DNA from 3 places in the Streptomyces sp. NPDC020884 genome. Region 3 is predicted to be linked to each of the others. Evidence: riboswitches for the same ligand, from Rfam matches in the RefSeq annotation. Region 3 holds a riboswitch; each other region holds the start of a gene.
The links. Region 3 has a riboswitch for cyclic di-AMP ahead of ACH4UK_RS27265 (transglycosylase family protein). Riboswitches for the same ligand answer to the same signal wherever they lie in the genome.

Region 1 (3,268 bases), on a different contig from region 3:
GTGGCCCTCGGGCGACAGGTGGAGTCGGTCGTTGTCCCAGGCCCGGCGGTCCTGGACCGAACGGAGCGACCACAGGTCCAGCACGGGGCACCGGTAGCGGTCGGCGATGGCCCGCAGATGGACGTTGTACGTGGCGATCTTGCCGCGCATGTGGCGCAGCACCGGAACGCCCCGGGTGTCGAAGCCGGTGGTGACCATGACCGTGCCGACGGCGTTGCTCAGGTCGGCGACCGCCCGCTCGAAACGCTCGGCGAGGTCGTCGGGGTCGGTGCCGGGCCGGATGATGTCGTTGCCGCCCGCGCAGAAGCTGACCAGGTCGGGGGCCAGTTCCTTGGCGCGGGGGATCTGCTCCTCGACGATCTGGTCGAGGAGACGTCCGCGTACGGCGAGATTGGCGTAGCGGAAGTCACCGTGCGGGGAGTCCTCGGGGCCGGCCGCCGCGTCGGGGGCGGGGAGCCGGTCGGCGAGGAGGACCGCGAAGCGGTCCGCCCAGCCGACGAAGGTCCCGTCGGGGCCGGGGTCGCCGACGCCTTCGGTGAAACTGTCGCCAATCGCCGCGTACGACCCGATGGTGTGCTGCTGGTTGTTTCTCGAATCGTCTGCCACAAGGACTTATCCTGCATCGTCCGATGTGACCTACGCGACCGTAATACGGGGTTGACGGGTGGTGAGATAGACCACCCGGTCAGTTTTTGGTAAAGCCGGAATAAAGAGAGGGGCGGTGCGCCGCCGCGCACCGCCCTTCTCCCTGCTTCTCGCCGCACTCGGTCAGACGGAGACGCCGTGCTGACGCAGGTACGCGATCGGGTCGACGTCCGAGCCGTAGCTCGGGCCGGTGCGGACCTCGAAGTGCAGGTGCGGGCCGGTGGAGTTGCCGGTGGAGCCGGAGAGGCCGATCTGCTGGCCGCCGGTGACGGTCTGACCGACCGAGACGTCGAGCGAGGACTGGTGGGCGTACTGGGAGTACATGCCGTCCTCGTGCTGGATGACGACCTCGTTGCCGTACGAGCCGCTGTTGCCGGCCGAGACCACGGTGCCCGGTCCGATGGCGAGGACGGGGGTGCCGGAGGCGGCCTGGAAGTCCGAGCCGGTGTGGTAGCCGCTGGACCAACTGGCGCCGGAAGCGCGGTACTGGGTGGTGACGTTGGCGCTGGCGAGCGGGGCCGACCAGCCGGAGCCGGTGGCCTCGGAGGAACCGGTCTGCGCGGAGCTGCCGGAGCCCTCGGAGTCGTCGGCGGAGATCGTGTCGCCCTTGGGGGCTTCCTTCGGCGCGGCCTTCGGGGCCGGTTCGGCCTTCTTCGGGGCGGCCTTGGGAGCGGCGGACTTCTCGGCCGGGGCGGAGCCCTTGGCGCCGAGGGTCAGCTTCATGCCCGGGTGGATCAGGCTGGGGTTCTCGCCGACGGTGGAGCGGTTGTCCTGGTACAGCTTCTCCCACCCGCCCTTGAGCCGGTGCTCGGCCGCGATCTTCGACAGGTAGTCGCCGGAGACGACGGCGTACGTCTTCGGGGCGGTCTTCGGCGCGGCGGGGGCGGCCGGTGCGGTGTGCGCGGCGGCGACCGAGGCGGCGGCGGGCTTCGCCGCCGGAGCGGCCTGGTCCGCGGCGCTCGCGACGGTGGCGCCGATGAGCGGGAGGGCGAGTGCGGCGCCGCCGGTCCCTGCGGCGAGGACGCCGCGGGAGATCGGGCCGGACTTCGGACGACGGTGCTTACCCTGTGCGGGCATGGGGAAGTTCCTCTCCGGCGCCTGCGAGGTGAGCTGTCGGGTTCGGGCTGGAGATGCCCGGTCGCACGTGCGGCGACTTCACCCCGAGCCGGTCCGGATCGCTCCGGATCGGCGGCTTACCTGGTTCCCCCGCTCCTGCCACGCGTGAGTGGGTGGGTGCGAATTCCGGGCGGCGGCAGGATTAGGCGGTCCGTCCGGATTGCGGCGACCGTAAGCGAGCCAGGACGAGCGGAACAAGCCATCGGTTGCGTACCGGAATCATCTATTCAATATCGTTTCGCATTTCCCGTCACACTCCGTGGATTACGGATCTTGTATTTCCGTACGGGGAACGGGATAACGCGGGGGCGCGCTCACCACGGTCCGTCACGGATATGATCCCGCTCACCTTCGCAATCCCATCTCCCCCATTAGCGGGGCATGTTCTGCGAAATGCACCAATACGGACATGGTGTGGGCGACTGTTCTGACGCCCGGTCAGCCCAGCCCCGGAGGCTTTCCGCACCGGGGCGTGCGGCCATCATGATTTTCCGCCGAATCGATGTCGTATCGTCACGGGAGCGCCCTCGCCGGCGAGCCGCGCCGACGCCAGAGATCCCAGGAGCCACCGTGACGCAACAGGTGCCGCAGGTCCCGCCGACCGAGACCGCGCTGGCCGGAGTCCGCAACTTCCGCGACGTGGGCGGGCTCCCCACCACGGACGGGCGACGCACCGCTTTCGGCCGGCTCTACCGCAGCGGACATCTGGCGAACGCCACCGCCGAGGACGCGGCCTTCCTCGGCGGGCTCGGACTGCACACGATCTTCGACTTCCGCAATTCCGCCGACCACCGGCTCGACGGGTACGACATCGAGCTGACCGGTGTCCGCAATGTCAGCATTCCACTCTCGGACCCGGCCGACGGCGCGGAGTTCTGGCGGCTGGTGCGCGACGGGAACATCGAGCAGCTGCGCTCGATCCTCGCGCACGGCAAGGGCACCGAGCGCATGATCCGGATGTACCGCTCGACGATCGAGGACCGCACCGCCGAACACAGCCGGGTGCTGCACGCCCTGGCCGAGGACAGCGTCCCGGCCCTGATGCACTGCGCCGCGGGCAAGGACCGGGCCGGTCTCTCGATAGCGATCGCGCTGCTGGCGGTCGGCGTCGGGCCGGAGGCGATCGAGGCGGACTACCTCAAGTCCAACGATCCCCACCGCCGGTACAAGGTGAAGCGCACCGATATGTCCGAGGTCGGGATGTCTCCCGAGGTGACGGAGCTGCTGAACCCGCTCTTCGGGGCGGAGGCCGCCTACCTCGCGGCGGCGTTCGCGGCCATCGAGGAGAACTGGGGAACGACCGACCGCTATCTGGCCCAGGGGCTGAAGGTCTCCCCCGAGACCCGGGAGCGGCTGCGCGAGCGCCTGCTCGACCCGAGCTGATCCGGCCGGCGACAGCGCGCCGGGTGACGGGCCCTCACTTGCTTCCGGCCACCACGAAGAGCAGGTAGAGGAAGCCCGCGATGACGTGGCCCGCCACCAGATAGGCGAACAGCCGGATCACGAC
Region 2 (3,268 bases), on a different contig from region 3:
TGCTCGAGCATGATCGTCGTCGCGCTCGGGTAGTCCTCCTCGAACTGGAGGATGTTGCGGATGGTCGCGCCCCGGAAGGCGTAGATCGACTGGTCCGCGTCGCCGACCACGCACAGCTCGGCGGGGGCGTCGGCCTCTCCGGCCGGGCCGACCAGCTCCCGCACCAGGGTGTACTGCGCGTGGTTGGTGTCCTGGTACTCGTCGACCAGGACGTGGCGGAAGCGGCGGCGGTAGTGCTCGGCGACGTCCGGGAAGGCCTGCAGGAGGTGGACCGTCGTCATGATGATGTCGTCGAAGTCCAGGGCGTTGGCCTCGCGCAGGCGGGCCTGGTAGAGCGCGTACGCCTGGGCGAGGGTCTTCTCGAAACCATCCGTCGCCTGTCCGGCGAAGGTCTCCTCGTCGATGAGCTCGTTCTTGAGGTTGGAGACCTTGGCGGTGAAGGACTTCGGCGGGTAGCGCTTGGGGTCCAGGTCGAGGTCGCGGCAGACCAGGGCCATCAGGCGCTTGGAGTCGGCGGCGTCGTAGATCGAGAACGACGAGGTGAATCCGAGCTTCTTGGACTCGCGGCGCAGGATGCGGACGCACGCGCTGTGGAAGGTCATGACCCACATGGCGTGGGCGCGCGGGCCGACGAGCTGCTCGACGCGCTCCTTCATCTCGCCCGCGGCCTTGTTGGTGAAGGTGATCGCGAGGATCTGCCCGGGGTGCGTCCCGCGCTCGGCCAGCAGGTGGGCGATGCGGTGGGTGAGCACCCGGGTCTTGCCGGAGCCGGCCCCGGCGACGATGAGCAGCGGGGACCCGGCGTGCACCACGGCGGCGCGCTGCTCGGTGTTGAGCCCGTCGAGCAGCGCGGCGGCGTCGATCACCGGGCGCGGGTGGCCGTCCCGGTAGTACCCCTCCCGGGGCGGCGGGGGCGCGTCGTAGACGCTTTCGAAGAGTCCCTCCGGCACCGCTTCGGGCGCGTGGTCCTCGGGGGGCGGCGGGGGGCCGTCCTCCGCGGGCTGGAGGCCGGTCAGGAAACTGTCGTCAAAGAGGCTGCTCATCGCCTCCCGAGTTTAGGGGGCCGCACTGACAACCTTCCGCCGAAGCCCGAAAGCGGTCGCCCGCCGCCCTCCGGTCCGGCCGCCGACACGCCCGGACCGGGTACACACGGAGAACGGACGTCCACGTTCCGTGAAGGAGGGGCCGGTCGGAGGGGGTGCCGGGCCCCCGATCCGGAAAGGTCACGAAAATGTATCGGGCATATCGCTCATCGTCCTTCCCAGCGGCGGGGCCGGTTGGCTAGCGTGCTCGGTCAGGTGGCCCGTACCTCCCTGGGGCGAACCACGCCCGACGGACACCTCTGCCGAATCCGTCCTGCCGCCCTGGCCGTTCGGAACCGGGGACCCACACGCAGAACCGGGGTGAATCGGTCCGTGCCCTCGCATCCGGACCGTAGGACAGCCTTCCGTTCCGTCCGAACCCGACAGCTAACCCGGTAGGCGGTCCACGGAAGGAGATGCCGGTCTTGGCATCGCATCGCAAGCCGCGCACGAAGGTGCGCACCACCACCCCCGCCGTCGGGCTGACGACGGCCGCGCTGGCCTCCGTGACGCTGCTCTCCACGCAGAGCGCCACGGCCGCGCCCGCGGAGCCGAAGCCCGCCATCGAGGAAGTGCAGAAGAAGGTCGACGCCCTGTACCGGCAGGCGGGCAGCGCGACCCAGGAGTACAACCGGGCCAAGGCCGCCTCCGCGTCCCAGCAGACGAAGGTCGACACGCTGCTCTCCGACGTGGCGAAGCGGACGGAGAAGATCAACGAGGCGCGCCGCGCGCTGGGCTCGTACGCGGCGGCCCAGTACCGCAGCGGCGGCATCGCCCCCACGGCGACCTTCTTCCTGGCGGACGACCCGCAGGGGTACTTCGACCAGAGCCGGCTGATGGACCGGGCGACGGAGCGGCAGCAGAAGGCCGTCACCGCGTTCCGTTCGCAGCAGGCCTCGGCGGCGAAGAAGCGCGCGGAGGCGGTGAAGAGCCTGGAGACCCTCACCGAGACGCAGTCCACGCTCGCCTCGAGCAAGAAGGACGTGCAGACCAAGCTCACCGAGGCCCGCGGCCTGCTGTCGCGGCTGACCGCCGAGGAGAAGGCGCGGCTGGCGGAGCTGGAGCGCAAGAAGGAGGCCGAGGCGAAGGAGAAGGCGGCGAAGCTGGCCGCCCGGCAGGCCGCCGAGGCGAAGGAGCGGGCCGCGGCCGAGAAGAAGGCCCGCGAGGAGGCCGCGAAGGAGTCCGGCGGCGGTTCGGGCACGGGCTCCGGTTCCGGTACGGGCACGGGATCGGGCTCCGGCACCGGTGCGGGCGGCAGCTACGCCGCCAAGGCGCAGAAGGTGCTGGACTTCGCCCGCTCCCAGATCGGGAAGCCGTATGTGTGGGGCGCCTCGGGCCCGGCCTCGTACGACTGCTCGGGACTGACGCAGGCGGCGTGGCGGGAGGCGGGCGTGGACCTGCCGCGGACGACCTGGGACCAGGTGAAGGTCGGCACCCGGGTCGCCACGGCGGATCTCCAGCCGGGCGACCTGGTCTTCTTCTACGACGACATCAGCCATGTCGGCATCTACAAGGGCGACGGGATGATGATCCACGCCCCGAAGCCGGGTGCGAACGTGCGCGAGGAGTCGATCTACTACATGCCGATCTACGGGAGCGTGCGGCCGGCGTAGTACGCGTCCGGGGGCGGGGGCGGCCCGCGGCGGCCGCCCCCGCCCCCGGAGGGCCTCAGGTCCAGACCGTGGCGATGAAGATGTTGGCGACCGTCAGTCCGCCGACCGCCGCGAACGCGCCCTTGTCGACCTTCTCCTCGTCCCGCTTGACGTACACCAGGGCGAGGATCACGACCAGCACCGCCAGCTTGATGCCGATCTTGACGTTGTTCACGGCCTGGTCGTCGGCCTGGTTGAGGCCGACGAGGGCGATGCCGGTGACGAGCATGGTCAGCGCGCCGTGGAGCATGGCCGGACCGAAGCGGGCGGTGCCCTCTCCCATGGCCTTCATCTGCGTCAGGAAGCCGCCCAGCAGGGAGGCGATGCCGATGATGTGCAGGGCGACGAAGACATTGATGAGTACGTCCATGGTTCCGGAGCCTAGCCATGGCCAGGGTTTCACCATGCAGTGAGGTAAGCCTTCCTTGCGCGCTTTCCTCGACCCTGAGCGAATGGCCCCGTAATGAGGCCTTATTTCCGATCAGTTGCGGCTGGCGAAACGTCACATCAGGGCAATAGCTTTCATGGTGACCC
Region 3 (3,268 bases):
CACGTGATCTGCGCTGCATCGACTTGTGACACACGTTCGAGTCCCGCTAGGTTCACGGTTCGACGCGTCGGTCGCTCGTTGCCCACGCGTCACTTGTGCGCCGGTGCAGGCACGGATTCCTGCTGCACGGCGCTCGAGTCACTCGCTTGTCAGTCGCACGGAAGGCATACCCATGGGCTCCGCGAACGGCAGACACCGCCGACCTCGCCAGGCACCCGCCATCGTCGTCGCCGCCGGTGTGACGGGATCGGCCATCGCCATCCCGCTCCTCGGCGCCACCGGCGTGCACGCGGCCGAGGCCTCCACCTGGGACCGGGTCGCGGAGTGCGAGAGCGGCGGCATGTGGAGCGCCGACCTCGGCAACGGCTACTACGGCGGGCTCCAGTTCTCGCAGGAGTCCTGGTCGGCGTACGGCGGCACGGCGTACGCGCCCCGCGCCGACCTCGCCAGCCGCTCGCAGCAGATCTCCGTCGCCGAGAAGGTCCTGGACGACCAGGGGCCGAAGGCGTGGCCCAGCTGTGCGGTGATCTCCGGACTCGCCGTGGACGGCAGTCTGCCCGGCGTCGACCCGGGCACCTCGCCGTCCGCCGACCCGACGGCCGACCCGACCGACGCGGCGGATGCGACCGACGAAACGGACGCAACCGGTGAAGCGGATGAATCCGGCAAGTCCGACGAAGCTGACAAGGACGAGAAGGGCGACAAGTCGGGTAAGGGTGAAAGCGGCGGTACGGAGAAGGAGGGCGAGGCTCCCGATTCCTCGGTGACGCCCACCGCCCCGCCGGCCTCCGACGCCCCTGACGCCAAGGACCCCTCCGGCGCCCCCGACGCCTCGAAGGGCGAGGACGGCCAGGGCGGCAAGCACCGGGGCGCCCCCGCGCCCGAGGAGGCCGACGCGGGCCAGGGTGACGGCTCCCGCGAGTCCGGCCGGCACGCCTCGCGCGGCGAGGGCGACGCCCGGGACGGCGACGCCACGACTGCCGGCGGGTACACGGTCCGGCCCGGGGACAACCTCTGGGCGATCGCCGACGCGCAGGAGCTTCCCGGCGGTTGGACCGGCCTGTACGAGACGAACAAGGATCTCCTGGGCTCCGACCCGGACCTGATCCTGCCCGGCCAGAACCTGGATCTGGGCCTGGACCAGGTCACGGACCAGGGTGCGCCGGAGGGCGTCGAGGAGCCTGCCGCCAACTGATCCAATTCGGGAAAACACCCCGAAAATCCGGGCAGTTCAGAGGCCTATGTCCACTTTTGCGTAAGTGAGACATGGGTCTCTTTGCTTCAACTGGCGCGTTTCGTCCGGCCGGTCCGGGCGTATCGCCCCCGACCTGCGGAAACGGTCCGCCGACTGCTGCGAGTTCGGGGTGATTGCCCCCTATGTCCATCTTTGAATGTCGGGGTTGCCTGTGTTTACGGTCGGAGCCGCTCGCACCGCGGGCCCCGTCGACCGTCACGCCGAATCCTGCCGTCGGTCGAAGGGAACAGACGCGTAAGCGCCGTAGGCAGGAGCGGGGGACCCAGGTAAGCCGCCGGGTCCGGACGCCTCGTCGAACCGACGGGGACGTACGGGAACGGCTTGGGGTGAAGTCGCGCAGCACTGCGCGACCGGGCAACTCATCAGCCCGAACCCGACAGCTCACCTCGTAGGCGTCGGTGAGGAGATTCGTTCCATGCTGCTGAACAGCAAGGGCAAGCACCGCCGCCCCTCGAAGACCGTCCGTCTCGCCACCCTCGCGGGTGTCACCGGTGCGGCCGTCGCCGTCCCGCTGATGGGCGCGACCAGCGCCTCCGCCGCCTCCGTCGAGACCTGGGACGCCGTCGCCCAGTGCGAGTCCGGTGGCAACTGGTCCATCAACACCGGCAACGGCTACTACGGCGGACTGCAGTTCTCGCAGTCCAGCTGGGCCGCCGCCGGCGGTACGCAGTACGCCTCCCGCGCCGACCTGGCCTCCAAGGACCAGCAGATCGCCGCCGCCGAGAAGCTCCTGGACCTCCAGGGTCCGGGCGCCTGGGCCTGCGCCGGCGCCGGCGGCCTCACCAACGACGGTGTGGACCCGGGCGTGAACACCGGCTCCGGCCAGTCCGAGAGCAAGTCCGAGCAGGCGCAGCCCGAGCGTCAGGCCGAGCAGCCCGCCACCCGCTCCGAGCAGCGCACCGCTCCGCAGGCCGAGAAGAAGGCCGAGAGCAAGAAGACCGTCACCACCCCGACCGGCGACAAGGTCAAGAAGGGCGACGGCGAGTACAAGGTCAAGGCCGGCGACACCCTGAGCAGCATCGCCCAGGCGGAAGACGTCAAGGGCGGCTGGAGCAAGGTCTTCAAGCTCAACGACGACATCGTCGAGGACGCGGACCTGATCTTCCCGGGCCAGCAGCTCCACCTGAAGTAATCGCCGTCTCTCCTCCCCGGAGGAAGGGCGTCCGGCGGCACTCTTCCTCGCACGGCTTCCCGGCCCGGCGCGCTCTTCCCCCCAGCGCGCCGGGCCGGGTTCTTCGTGAACGGCGGGTGTCCGGGAGGCCCGCATGCGTTCACCTCTTGTCGGCAGCGCTTATTACTGTCCAGTAGATTTCTAGAGATTTGTCCGGTGATGCAAGCCCTTGGGTCCTTTTTCGTCCCAGGAGGCGGGCGGTCGGCTGGCCGACGCGGCCACGCCCGATAGGCTCGTGTCGCAAGGCCACAGTGACCCTGCACAACCAGCGTCATATCCCAGAAGGAGATGCCTCGTGCCGTCCATCGACGTCGTCGTAGCCAGGGAAATCCTCGACTCCCGGGGCAACCCCACGGTCGAGGTCGAGGTTGGCCTCGACGACGGCAGCACGGGTCGTGCTGCTGTTCCGTCCGGCGCCTCCACCGGTGCGTTCGAGGCTGTTGAGCTTCGCGACGGCGACCCCAACCGCTACCAGGGCAAGGGCGTCGAGAAGGCCGTCCTCGCCGTCATCGAGCAGATCGGCCCGGAGCTCGTCGGGTACGACGCCACCGAGCAGCGCCTCATCGACCAGGCGATGTTCGACCTGGACGCCACCGAGAACAAGGCCTCGCTCGGCGCGAACGCCATCCTCGGCGTCTCGCTCGCCGTCGCGCACGCCGCATCCGAGGCGTCCGACCTGCCGCTCTTCCGCTACCTCGGCGGCCCGAACGCGCACCTGCTGCCCGTTCCGATGATGAACATCCTGAACGGCGGCTCGCACGCCGACTCCAACGTGGACATCCAGGAGTTCATGATCGCGCCGATCGGCGCGGAGTCCTTCTCCGAGGCCCTGCGCTGGGGCG

Region 1: linked by a shared signal. The riboswitch ahead of ACH4UK_RS15620 (peptidoglycan DD-metalloendopeptidase family protein) and the one ahead of ACH4UK_RS27265 (transglycosylase family protein) in region 3 are both predicted to bind cyclic di-AMP.
Region 2: linked by a shared signal. The riboswitch ahead of ACH4UK_RS11705 (NlpC/P60 family protein) and the one ahead of ACH4UK_RS27265 (transglycosylase family protein) in region 3 are both predicted to bind cyclic di-AMP.

The regions. Positions count from the first base shown of each region.
Region 1 covers NZ_JBIRRY010000004.1:318,533-321,800, reverse strand. Annotated here, with positions in the region: gene ACH4UK_RS15625 (SGNH/GDSL hydrolase family protein) at 1-606, opposite strand, end outside; gene ACH4UK_RS15620 (peptidoglycan DD-metalloendopeptidase family protein) at 769-1,722, opposite strand; cyclic di-AMP (ydaO/yuaA leader) riboswitch at 1,726-1,887, opposite strand; gene ACH4UK_RS15615 (tyrosine-protein phosphatase) at 2,332-3,144, shown strand; gene ACH4UK_RS15610 (DUF6126 family protein) at 3,179-3,268, opposite strand, start outside.
Region 2 covers NZ_JBIRRY010000003.1:186,997-190,264, forward strand. Annotated here, with positions in the region: gene pcrA (DNA helicase PcrA) at 1-1,043, opposite strand, end outside; cyclic di-AMP (ydaO/yuaA leader) riboswitch at 1,334-1,500, shown strand; gene ACH4UK_RS11705 (NlpC/P60 family protein) at 1,508-2,695, shown strand; gene ACH4UK_RS11710 (hypothetical protein) at 2,751-3,104, opposite strand.
Region 3 covers NZ_JBIRRY010000009.1:348,451-351,718, forward strand. Annotated here, with positions in the region: gene ACH4UK_RS27260 (transglycosylase family protein) at 173-1,195, shown strand; cyclic di-AMP (ydaO/yuaA leader) riboswitch at 1,485-1,665, shown strand; gene ACH4UK_RS27265 (transglycosylase family protein) at 1,671-2,387, shown strand; gene eno (phosphopyruvate hydratase) at 2,722-3,268, shown strand, end outside.